DNA from 3 places in the Comamonas testosteroni genome. Region 2 is predicted to be linked to each of the others. Evidence: riboswitches for the same ligand, from Rfam matches in the RefSeq annotation. Region 2 holds a riboswitch; each other region holds the start of a gene.
What was found. A riboswitch is a leader RNA that binds a small molecule or an ion and turns the genes downstream of it on or off. The one in region 2 is predicted to bind glycine.

Region 1 (3,269 bases), 1.5 Mb from region 2:
GATGCCGAACAGAATCAGCACGCCGGTGATCAGAAAGGCCACCACGGCCAGCACCTTGATCAGTGCGAACCAGTACTCGGCCTCGGCAAAGCCGCGCGCGGAAAACGCGTTCAGCCCCACCATCAGCAGCAGGAACAGGCCGCTCCAGAGGATGCCCGGCACATTGGGAAACCAGTAGGCCATGACCAGTTGCGAGGCCACCAGGTCCACCGCCACCACCACGGCCCAGCTGAACCAGAAGTTCCAGCCCAGCGCAAAGCCGAAGCCGCGATCCACATAGCGCGAGGCATAGGTAGAGAAAGAGCCGGCCACCGGCATGAAGGCAGCCAGCTCACCCAGGCTGGTCATGATGTAGTACACCATGATGCCGATGAGAAGATAGGTGAGCACGGCTCCGCCGGGGCCGATCTGGGCGATGGCCGAGCCGGAGGCCACAAACAGGCCCGTTCCGATGGCGCCGCCAATGGCGATCATGCTCAGGTGGCGCTGCTTGAGCACCCGGTGCAAGCGGGGCTGCTTATCGTCACCATCGCCAGTCGGCGCGAGCTGCTGGCTTGAGTTGGGTTGGGACATAAATGTCTTGTTGTAATGGTTTGCGCCCATCCGGACAAAACACCCAACCATCCCGCAGGCGCTGCGACAGGCAACGCAAAAAGGCGACCATGACGGTCGCGGGCAACAAGGACAAAGGAACGAAGCCATGACAGCAGAACGCCATGGCGGATAGGCCAGTCGCATCCTGAATCGGCAGCCACCCCAGTCGGGCGCTTCAATGGCAAAGCGGTGATATCGCCGGGCCCATTGACAGGCAAAGACGATATTTTGCCCAAATCCACTGCCGGCCATGGCCCGCCATGCCAATGCAGGGGCTGACTCTGGGGCTGCTCGGCGGCACTTGACAGCGTCTATCGCTATGAATTTAGAAGCGCACTGCGCTTGAATAAATTCATTTTCATAGACAAATACTCAATATTTCCTTGAACGATAAACGCAAAGCGCTATCAAATAGCGTGGACTCCACATGATCAGCCATGACTGGGCCCTGGCGCAGAAGTCTAGTAAACCCGTATATCCAGGCGCCGCCGTTCTTCCTACATTTGCCCACAGGCACTCAGCCCGGTGATGCCGAGAGAGACTGCAGCGCAAACTTGGCGCATGCAGCGCCGAAGGAGCAACCGCCCCGGAAACTCTCAGGCCAAAGGATCGGCATCGCTTTCACACACTCTGAAGAATGTCCGGACGTCATCGTCCGCCGGGCATACCGAAGGAGCAAGCGAGCAGCGCCGCAAGGCCATGCCTCGTGAATCTCTCAGGTCCAGAACAGAGGGGGCGTCCGCTGCGCATGTTGCGCACGGGCTCCACCCTTGACGTTTCTGGAATCTGAATCATGAAGACAATCGCCGTCATCGGCGGTGGCATCACGGGCGTGACCACCGCCTACGCTCTCGCTCGCCGCGGATTTTCCGTCACCCTGTTCGAGAAACAGCGCTACGCCGCCATGGAAACCTCGTTCGCCAATGGCGGCCAGCTCTCGGCCTCGAACGCCGAGGTCTGGACCCATTGGTCCACCATTGTCAAAGGCCTCAAGTGGATGCTCAAGAGCGATGCTCCGCTGCTGCTCAACCCCAAGCCCAGCTGGCACAAGATTTCCTGGTTCTGCCAGTTTCTCGCTGCCATCCCCCACTATGAGAAAAACACCGTGGAGACCGCCAGGCTGGCGATTGCGGCACGCGAGCACCTGTTCGAATGGGCGGCTCGCGAAGGCATTGACTTCGATCTGAAGCAAAAAGGCATCCTGCATATCTACCGTGACCGAGCAGGCTTTGAACATGCGGGCAAGGTTTCCCAGTTGCTGGCCAAAGGCGGGCTGGAGCGCCGCGCCGTGACACCGCAGGAGATGCGCTCCATCGAGCCGACCCTGTCCGGAACCTTCTATGGCGGCTACTTCACCGAGAGCGACTCCACAGGCGACATCCACAAGTTCACCAGCGGCCTTGCCGCTGCCTGTGAGCGACTCGGCGTGCAATGCCGCTACGGTCAGGAAATCGTGTCGGTGAGCAGCAATGGCAAACAGGCCAGCGTGACCGTGCGCCAGGGTCCGGCAACCGAGACCTCGACTTTCGACGCCATGGTGGTCTGCGCAGGCACGGCCAGCCGCGCCCTGGCCGCTCAGCTCGGCGACAGCGTCAACATCTATCCGGTCAAGGGCTATTCCATCACGGTCAATCTGGCGGACGAAGCCAGCCGCGCCGCAGCCCCCGTGGTGAGTCTGCTGGACGACGAGACCAAGCTGGTCACCAGCCGCCTGGGTGACGATCGCTTCCGAGTTGCCGGTACGGCGGAGTTCAACGGCTACAACAAGGACATCCGCGCCGACCGCATCCGCCCTCTCATCGAATGGGTGCAGCAGTGCTTCCCGGGCGTCAGCACGCGCAGCGTGGTGCCCTGGGCGGGCCTGCGTCCCATGATGCCGGACATGCTGCCGCGCGTGGGCCCTGGCAACAAGCCCTGCGTGTTCTACAACACCGGCCACGGCCATCTGGGCTGGACCTTGTCGGCCGTTACCGCCGACATGGTCGGCGACCTCGTGCTGCAGTCCATGGGCAGCGCCAGCAGGCAGTCCCGGCCGGCCAAGCTGACCACCGCCAGCGCCTGACCACGACCTGAAAACCTCATCAACAAGCCAGACACGGCAGCCGCAGCGCCCCGTGAGGGGCAGCTGTTGCCGTGTGAATGGCAAACGGAGACATACAACATGAGTCGAAATCATCCAAGCGCAGCCGGGGAGTCGCTGCAGCAGACAGGGGAGCTGGAGCGCGGCCTCAAGGACCGGCATATCCAGCTGATCGCCCTGGGCGGTGCCATTGGCGTGGGCCTGTTCCTGGGCTCGGCCAAGGCGATCCACAAGGCCGGGCCGCTGCTGCTGGTCAGCTACGCCATCGCGGGGCTGACCATCTTCTTCATCATGCGGGCACTGGGCGAGTTGCTGGTGCACCGCCCTGTGGCCGGCTCTTTTGCCACCTATGCCGAAACCTATGTCAGCCCCTGGGCCTGATTCGTCACCAGCTGGACCTACTGGTTCACCTGGGTGGTGACGGGCATGGCGGAGCTCACGGCCATAGGCATCTACACCCACTACTGGTTTCCGGCCATTCCGCAATGGGTTCCGGCGCTCGCCACCCTGGCCGTGCTGCTGGGCGTGAATCTGATTGCGGTCAAGGTCTTCGGCGAGCTGGAATTCTGGTTCGCGCTGATCAAGGTCGTGACCA
Region 2 (3,269 bases):
TCGTCATGAGCCAGTATGTCCCTGGGCACGGGAAGATCCCAGTCGCATAGTTGCTGTTGCAGAAAGCGCAGGGTCTTGGCGGACTGGCCACCCGTCTGCTCCTGGTACCACTCTTCGAGTGAGGCCAGTGTGTCGCTGCCGTCATCGTTGCCGAAGGGGCTGAAGTCGTCACCGCAGTCGTAGAAGAAGTCCTGGGTCGCAATGCGCGCAAACGCAGGGTGGCTGGTCTCGCGGGCGAGACCGACTTCCGGATCGTCGAAATACAGAATGGTGCTCATGGCTGCATGCAAAAACGGCCTTCGCAATGCGAGGGCCGTTGATATGCTTAGTTGTCCTTGGCGAAATCGTTGTAGGCGGTCTCTTCCATCAGAGCTTCGAGCTCGCCCACATTGCTCATCTTGACCTTGAAGAACCAGCCAGCGGCCAGCGGGTCGCTGTTGGCCAGCGACGGGTCATCGCGCAGGGCTTCGTTGACTTCGACGATCTCGCCGGTCACGGGCATGTAGACATCGGCAGCGGCCTTGACGGACTCGACCACGCCAGCCACGTCGCCGGCCTGGAAGATGGAGCCCACGCCGGGAAGATCCACAAACACCACATCGCCCAGCGCATCCTGTGCGTGTACGGTGATGCCGACGATGGCGGCATTGGTGTCGGCGGCGTTGATCCACTCGTGTTCTTTGGAATACTTGATGCTCATGGAAAGCTCCAGATGGGGGGGATTCAGGGGAATCGGGTGTTGTTTGAGAAAGGTCCAGTGCGCACTTTAGCGGTGTTCTGGCTGCTGTTTGGCAAACTGGCCCGTCTCATGCGCGGAGGCAGACTAGCCGCGGTGATAGCGGGTGGGAACGAATGGTGTGGCGACCACCTTCATGGGCACCGGCTTGCCGCGCACCACGGCGAAGATTTCCGTATCGATGGCGGCGTAGTCGGGCTTGACATAGGCCAGCGCCACGGGCTGGTTGAGCGTGGGACTGAGCAGGCCGCTGGTGATGTGGCCGATATGCTGTCCGTCCATGTTTTCCAGCACGGCGGGCTCGCGCACGGGAATGCGCTCCAGCGCGATCAAGCCCACGCGCTTGCGGCGCAGCGACTGAGGGTTCTGCAATTGCTCCAGCACGATGGCCGCACCGGGAAAGCCGCCCTCGCGCTCGCCGCCGCTGCGGCGCACCTTCTGCATGGCCCAGTTCAGCGAGGCTTCCACCGGGGTGGTGCTGGTGTCTATGTCGTTGCCGTACAGGCAAAGCCCGGCTTCAAGGCGCAGCGAGTTGCGCGCGCCCAGGCCGATAGGGGCCACCTCGGGCTGGGCCAGCACAGCTTCGGCAAAGGCTGTTGCCGCTTCGCCGGGAAGTGAGATTTCGAAACCGTCCTCGCCCGTATAGCCGCTGCGCGTGATGTAGAGCGCATGGCCCTGCCAGTCGAAGTGGTTGCCGGTCATGAAGACCAGTTGCGTCACTCCAGGAATCAGGCGCGAGAGGGCGGTGGCAGCTTGCGGGCCTTGCAGGGCCAGCAGGGCGCGATCGGGCAATGGGACGACCTCGCAGCAGCTACCGATGCGGTTCTGGATATGAGCGATATCCGCCTCTTTGCAGGCACCGTTGACGATGAGGAACAGATCATCGCCGCGGTTGACGAACATCAGGTCGTCGAGAATTCCGCCTTGTTCATCGAGCAGCAGGCCGTAGCGCTGCTTGTGCAGGCCCAGGTCCATGACATCGACGGGCATCAGTGATTCGAGCGCGGCGGCGGCATCGGGGCCGCGCAATAGCAACTGGCCCATGTGCGAGACATCGAACAGGCCGGCAGCCTTGCGCGTGTGCAGATGCTCGGCCATCAGGCCTTGAGGGTATTGCACGGGCATTGAGTAGCCGGCAAACGGCACCATGCGGGCACCCAGTTTCTGGTGCAGGGCAAACAGCGGTGTGGAACGCAGATCGGAAGAAGTGTCAGCAGCAGTCACAGGCAAGCGCTCCGGTGGTCAAAACCAAATGAGTGGCCATGCATGACGGGGCCATGCTTGGCGGGCTTGCCCTGCTGTCCGCTTTACCTGAGAGATTCACTGCCTTTGTTTTCGCGGGCAGCTTGCTCCTTCGGTGGATGCTGGCACACATACGAAATGACGGCCTGCATCTCTCTCCAGCAAGGGACGCTGCAGGTTTGCACACCTGCAGCGCTTGTCAGTCCTTTTGCCTGAGCGTTTTGACTCCGGGTGGGGGTCTGCGCCTTCGGCGGTGCGGGGCAGCTTCAGCTGCAGGCACTCTCTCCTGACGCTGGCGATTCTAGCGGTGGGCAAGGGGCTTGCACCACCGAATCGTGCGGATTTTGGGGTTTTCGAGCACAGTTCGTCCGGATTGGGTCTGTGTACTCACCGTGTCTCGGTATTCAAGGACGGAGATTCTGGGGATTCGATCTCCTGGCGCGGAAACACCAGTTGGTAGGGCTGCTCGAAGCAGGCAGTCACGGCCTGGCCCTGGCGCATGCCGGGCTTGAATTTCCAGCGCTCGAGCGAGCGCATGATGGACTTCACGATGCGGGGATCGGTATCGGCGGGCTGATAGGCCACACGGCCGAGTTCGCCCTGAGCAGTGACCTCCAGGCGGAAGATCACCATGGTTTCCAGTCCTTGAGGAAACCAGCTGGCACTGATGATCGGCGTGGTGTGGCGGCGTGGCTGTGGTTGCCGATCGAGCTGGGCGACGGGTGTGCAATCTGCCTTGATCCATGCAGGCCATTCCATGCTCTGTGACCGCCTGTGCTGCGTGTCCAATGGCGGAGCCGGCGCAGGCTCCGGCCGCTCGGAAACCGTGCTCGCGGTGCCGGCGCCCGGAGGCAGCTTGGTCCGACTGCCATCGGAGAGGTGGGAGCAGGCACTGAGCAGCAAGGCGGTCAGTGACGCGGCGCAGGCTGCGCCAAGGTGTGAAATGCGCGAAATGTCCATGAGGGCATTGTCGGCCATGTCGGCAGCATTTCAGGGTTGCGCAGGGCGCAGGTCCAGTTCCTTGATATCGGCCTCGGCGCAGGCGCGCCACCAGGCCGAGCCCGCATGCGGAGCGCCCAGGTCCAGGCGCTCGCCCATCATGGGCGTGGCGATCTCTATGCCGTGCTGCCTGCCCAGACTCATAATCTGCTCGAAGGGGTCCCACCAGGCATGCATGGCCAGGTTGAAAGTGCCGTTGTGTATGGGCAGCAGCCATTGGCCGCCGAGATCCCGGTGTGCCTGCACGGTCTGGGCCGGATGCATATGGACATAGGGCCAGTGGGCATCGTAG
Region 3 (3,269 bases), 1.4 Mb from region 2:
GTTCTGCCATGTGCTGGTCATTGTCTTGCTGGCCAAGGCCATGTTCTATCTGCACTGGTAAGAGCCTAGCGACAGATGCCAAGCCGCTGCATCCAAATGCGTCATGGCAGACTTTCTCCTTGATCAGAGAGGAGTCTGCCAATTCAATATCCAAAGAACTCCTCACTACGCACATCGTCCTCATCAATACCGGCTGATATCAGCAACCGCTGCATTGACGCAACCATGGAAGGTGGGCCAGCAACATAAAAGATCGGATTAGCCAAGCCCTCAATGGCCTGCTGGAGCCACTCTCTATCGATCGTTTGTGTATCACCACTCCAATCCACGGCAGAGTGCGCCATATCCGTCATGGTGGCCTTGAGCCGGAATTTTGGATTCTTCTTTTCGAGAGCTTGAAGCTCAGAGAGAAACGCCGAATCTTCTGGACGACGATTGGAATACAGCAGAAGCAAATCCTGCTGTGACTGCTGCATTGCAGCGTTTCGCAGCATGCTCATGAACGGCGTCACGCCAATCCCACCGGCGATGAGCACACCCGCTCGCGCGGTGTTTTTGTGCAAGGTAAGCGAACCAAATGGTCCATCGATATCCAACTCAGCACCTACAGGCAGAGCTCCCAAAGCGCGTTTGTAAACGCTGTCCCTCATCCTCGTAGCAAACACTAGTTCACTCTCGTGTGGCGCGCTGACAATGGAGAATGCGTGACATCGCTCCTCTTTACTCTCCCCTGGGACCGCGCCCGGCAGCTGGATTTCAAACGCCTGTCCAGGACGGAAATCAAACCCCGCCGGTTTGGCGAGATGAAATGCCATCGTACCCTGCGCAACCTCCTCGCGTTCGAGGATTTTGCTGTGCTCTGTGCCCATGATTCACTCCTTCGCAATCGATGGATCTACACATTGGATGCGTCCAATGGAGTAAATATTCCCGTCAATCGATACCCACCGTGAGAAACGGGTCGAAATGGGCACTCTCATTGAACCGACCACCTCAGCCTGCTATGGCCGCGTTCGGCCAGAAGCAGCCCCGTTCAGCTTGATAGTGCAAACTCTCACCGAGCTTTGAACTCCCCCCCACTCAGGCTTGCAATCAAGTCGGCTTTAGGCTGACCTGAGTCACTCACAGACCCATGCCGAAGCGGCGGCAATCGCCAACACCAGTTGCTGCACGCCGCCTGTCCTTAACAGCTGTTTTACGCTCCAAGCCGGCTGTTCGAATCGCATGGCCGCCACGTACCGGCTCAAAGGGCCGCTTCTGCGTGCCACGACAGGTTCGTGTCGTCCCCAAGCAGTCTGTCAACGCCTGAAGAATGAGCGAGCCTTCGAGAGCACCGCTTGTCATGGCGGGCGGCTTGACAGACGAAAACGCGGACTTGCGCGAGCCACGGCGGGTTCAGACTGGGCCTCCGCGCCCCAGCTCGGCAGCCGCAGAACCACATTAATACAGGTATTAACCCGAATAAAGTCACTGAAACTGGCTAGAATCGCGCCCATCCTGCGGGAGAGCGGAGCCTTTCGAGGGTTCCCGCCGAAGGCGCAAACTCCCATAATCGCTCAGGCAATAAGTACCGCAGGTGGGTCTGACAGGACCCGGATATCGCCAACTGGAGAGCAGCCCGCAACCACAAGTCTGCAGGGCTCACCGAAGGGGCAAGCATGGCCACCGCGAAGGTGCTCATGCGCAACTCTCAGGTAAAAGGACAGCGGGAGAGGCAAGCCGGACACTCCCGCCGATGTGAGTGGCTGGTCTATTTTCAAGTGCCTTCATGCTTCCTTCCGTCTCTTTGCTGGACTCGTTCCAGGCCTCCAACTTCACCGTCATGCTGGTCATCTATCTGGTGGCCATTACCGCCGAAGCCATGTCCGGCGCACTCGCCGCAGGGCGGCGAAATATGGATATCTTTGGTGTCGTCGTCATCGCCTTCGTCACTGCCCTGGGCGGCGGCACCATCCGCGACATGGTGCTGGGCCACTACCCCATCGGCTGGACCCAGCACCCTGAATATGTGTATCTGGTCATCAGCTTCGGTCTGCTGACCACTGTGATTGCACGCCATATGCACAGGCTCAAGCAGGTGTTTCTGCTGCTGGACGCCATGGGTCTGATCGCCTTTTCGCTGATTGGCTGCAATACCGCGCTGGAGCTGGGCTACCCCACCATCGTCATCATCATGGCCGGCATGATTACCGGCATCAGCGGCGGCATCTTGCGCGATGTGCTCTGCAACCAGGTCCCCGTGGTGTTCCGCCGCGAGCTGTATGCGAGCGTGTCGCTGTCCGTATGCCTGATGTTCCTGGGCCTGCGCTATCTGGATGTCAGCCCCAATATCAGCACCATCGTGTGTTTTGCCGGCGGTCTGGCCTTCCGTCTTGCCGCCATTCGTTTCAAATGGCGCCTGCCGGTTTTTTCGTACCAGCAGCGCTGGGAGTGATCGAGACTCCCCCTCTCTTGCTACGCAGGGCGGCCCTTGCTTGGCTGCTCTGACCTAGACTGCGCCATGCGTTACCCATGTAGTTTCACTTTCCATGTCTGAACCCATCACATGGATGCCGGATGGCACCCCCTACAACACCCGATTTGGCGATCGCTATCACAGCGAGCTGGGCGGCCTTGACCAGGCCCGCCAGGTTTTTCTCGGTGGCTGCGAGCTGCCAGCCGCCTGGGCTGATACAGCGCAGTGGCGCATTCTGGAAACCGGCTTTGGCTTCGGACTGAACTTCCTCGTCACCTGGTCGGCATGGAAAGCCGACCCCAGACGCCCGCGCATTCTGCATTTTGTCTCGGTGGAGGCCTACCCTGTCTCGCGCGAGGATCTGCTCGCGTTTTTGCCGGCCGATGAGGAGCTGCGCCCGCTTGGCGAACAGCTGGCCGAGCAATGGTGGGGACTGCTGCCCGGCGTGCATCGCCTCTCGTTTGACGACGGCCAGGTGCTGCTGACGCTCTATATAGGCGATGCCAGGACCATGCTGCGCAAGCAGCAAATGACGGCGGACAGCGTGTATCTGGATGGCTTCTCTCCCCAGCTCAACCCCGAGATGTGGGATGAAGATGCCATGAAGAACATTGCCCGCCATTGCCGCCGGGGCACGCAGCTTGCCACCTGGTGCGTGGCCGGCCATGTGCGCCAGGCGCTCAAGGCCCAGGGTTTCGAAGTCAAGAAGCACGCTGGCGTGCCGCCCAAGCGCCATAACCTGCATGCAGCCTACAACCCGGCATGGGAGCCGCGCCATCGCCCGGACGGCCTGCCTGCGCCCGTGGGCCAGGCC

Region 1: it holds a riboswitch for glycine, as region 2 does, so the genes downstream of both, F0P97_RS05285 (D-amino acid dehydrogenase) here and gcvT (glycine cleavage system aminomethyltransferase GcvT) in region 2, are expected to answer to the same signal.
Region 3: it holds a riboswitch for glycine, as region 2 does, so the genes downstream of both, F0P97_RS18595 (trimeric intracellular cation channel family protein) here and gcvT (glycine cleavage system aminomethyltransferase GcvT) in region 2, are expected to answer to the same signal.

What each region holds. Positions count from the first base shown of each region.
Region 1 covers NZ_CP043568.1:1,169,491-1,172,759, reverse strand. The annotation lists gene F0P97_RS05290 (amino acid permease) at 1-573, opposite strand, end outside; glycine riboswitch at 1,117-1,216, shown strand; gene F0P97_RS05285 (D-amino acid dehydrogenase) at 1,388-2,656, shown strand; partial or broken gene F0P97_RS05280 (amino acid permease) at 2,756-3,269, shown strand, end outside.
Region 2 covers NZ_CP043568.1:2,675,824-2,679,092, forward strand. The annotation lists gene F0P97_RS12115 (MolR family transcriptional regulator) at 1-278, opposite strand, end outside; gene gcvH (glycine cleavage system protein GcvH) at 326-700, opposite strand; gene gcvT (glycine cleavage system aminomethyltransferase GcvT) at 824-1,960, opposite strand; glycine riboswitch at 2,025-2,150, opposite strand; glycine riboswitch at 2,169-2,277, opposite strand; gene F0P97_RS12130 (hypothetical protein) at 2,366-2,956, opposite strand; gene F0P97_RS12135 (MBL fold metallo-hydrolase) at 2,969-3,269, opposite strand, start outside.
Region 3 covers NZ_CP043568.1:4,031,228-4,034,496, forward strand. The annotation lists gene F0P97_RS18585 (CopD family copper resistance protein) at 1-61, shown strand, start outside; gene F0P97_RS18590 (ferredoxin--NADP reductase) at 144-869, opposite strand; glycine riboswitch at 1,491-1,583, shown strand; glycine riboswitch at 1,597-1,716, shown strand; gene F0P97_RS18595 (trimeric intracellular cation channel family protein) at 1,769-2,434, shown strand; gene mnmC (FAD-dependent 5-carboxymethylaminomethyl-2-thiouridine(34) oxidoreductase MnmC) at 2,550-3,269, shown strand, end outside.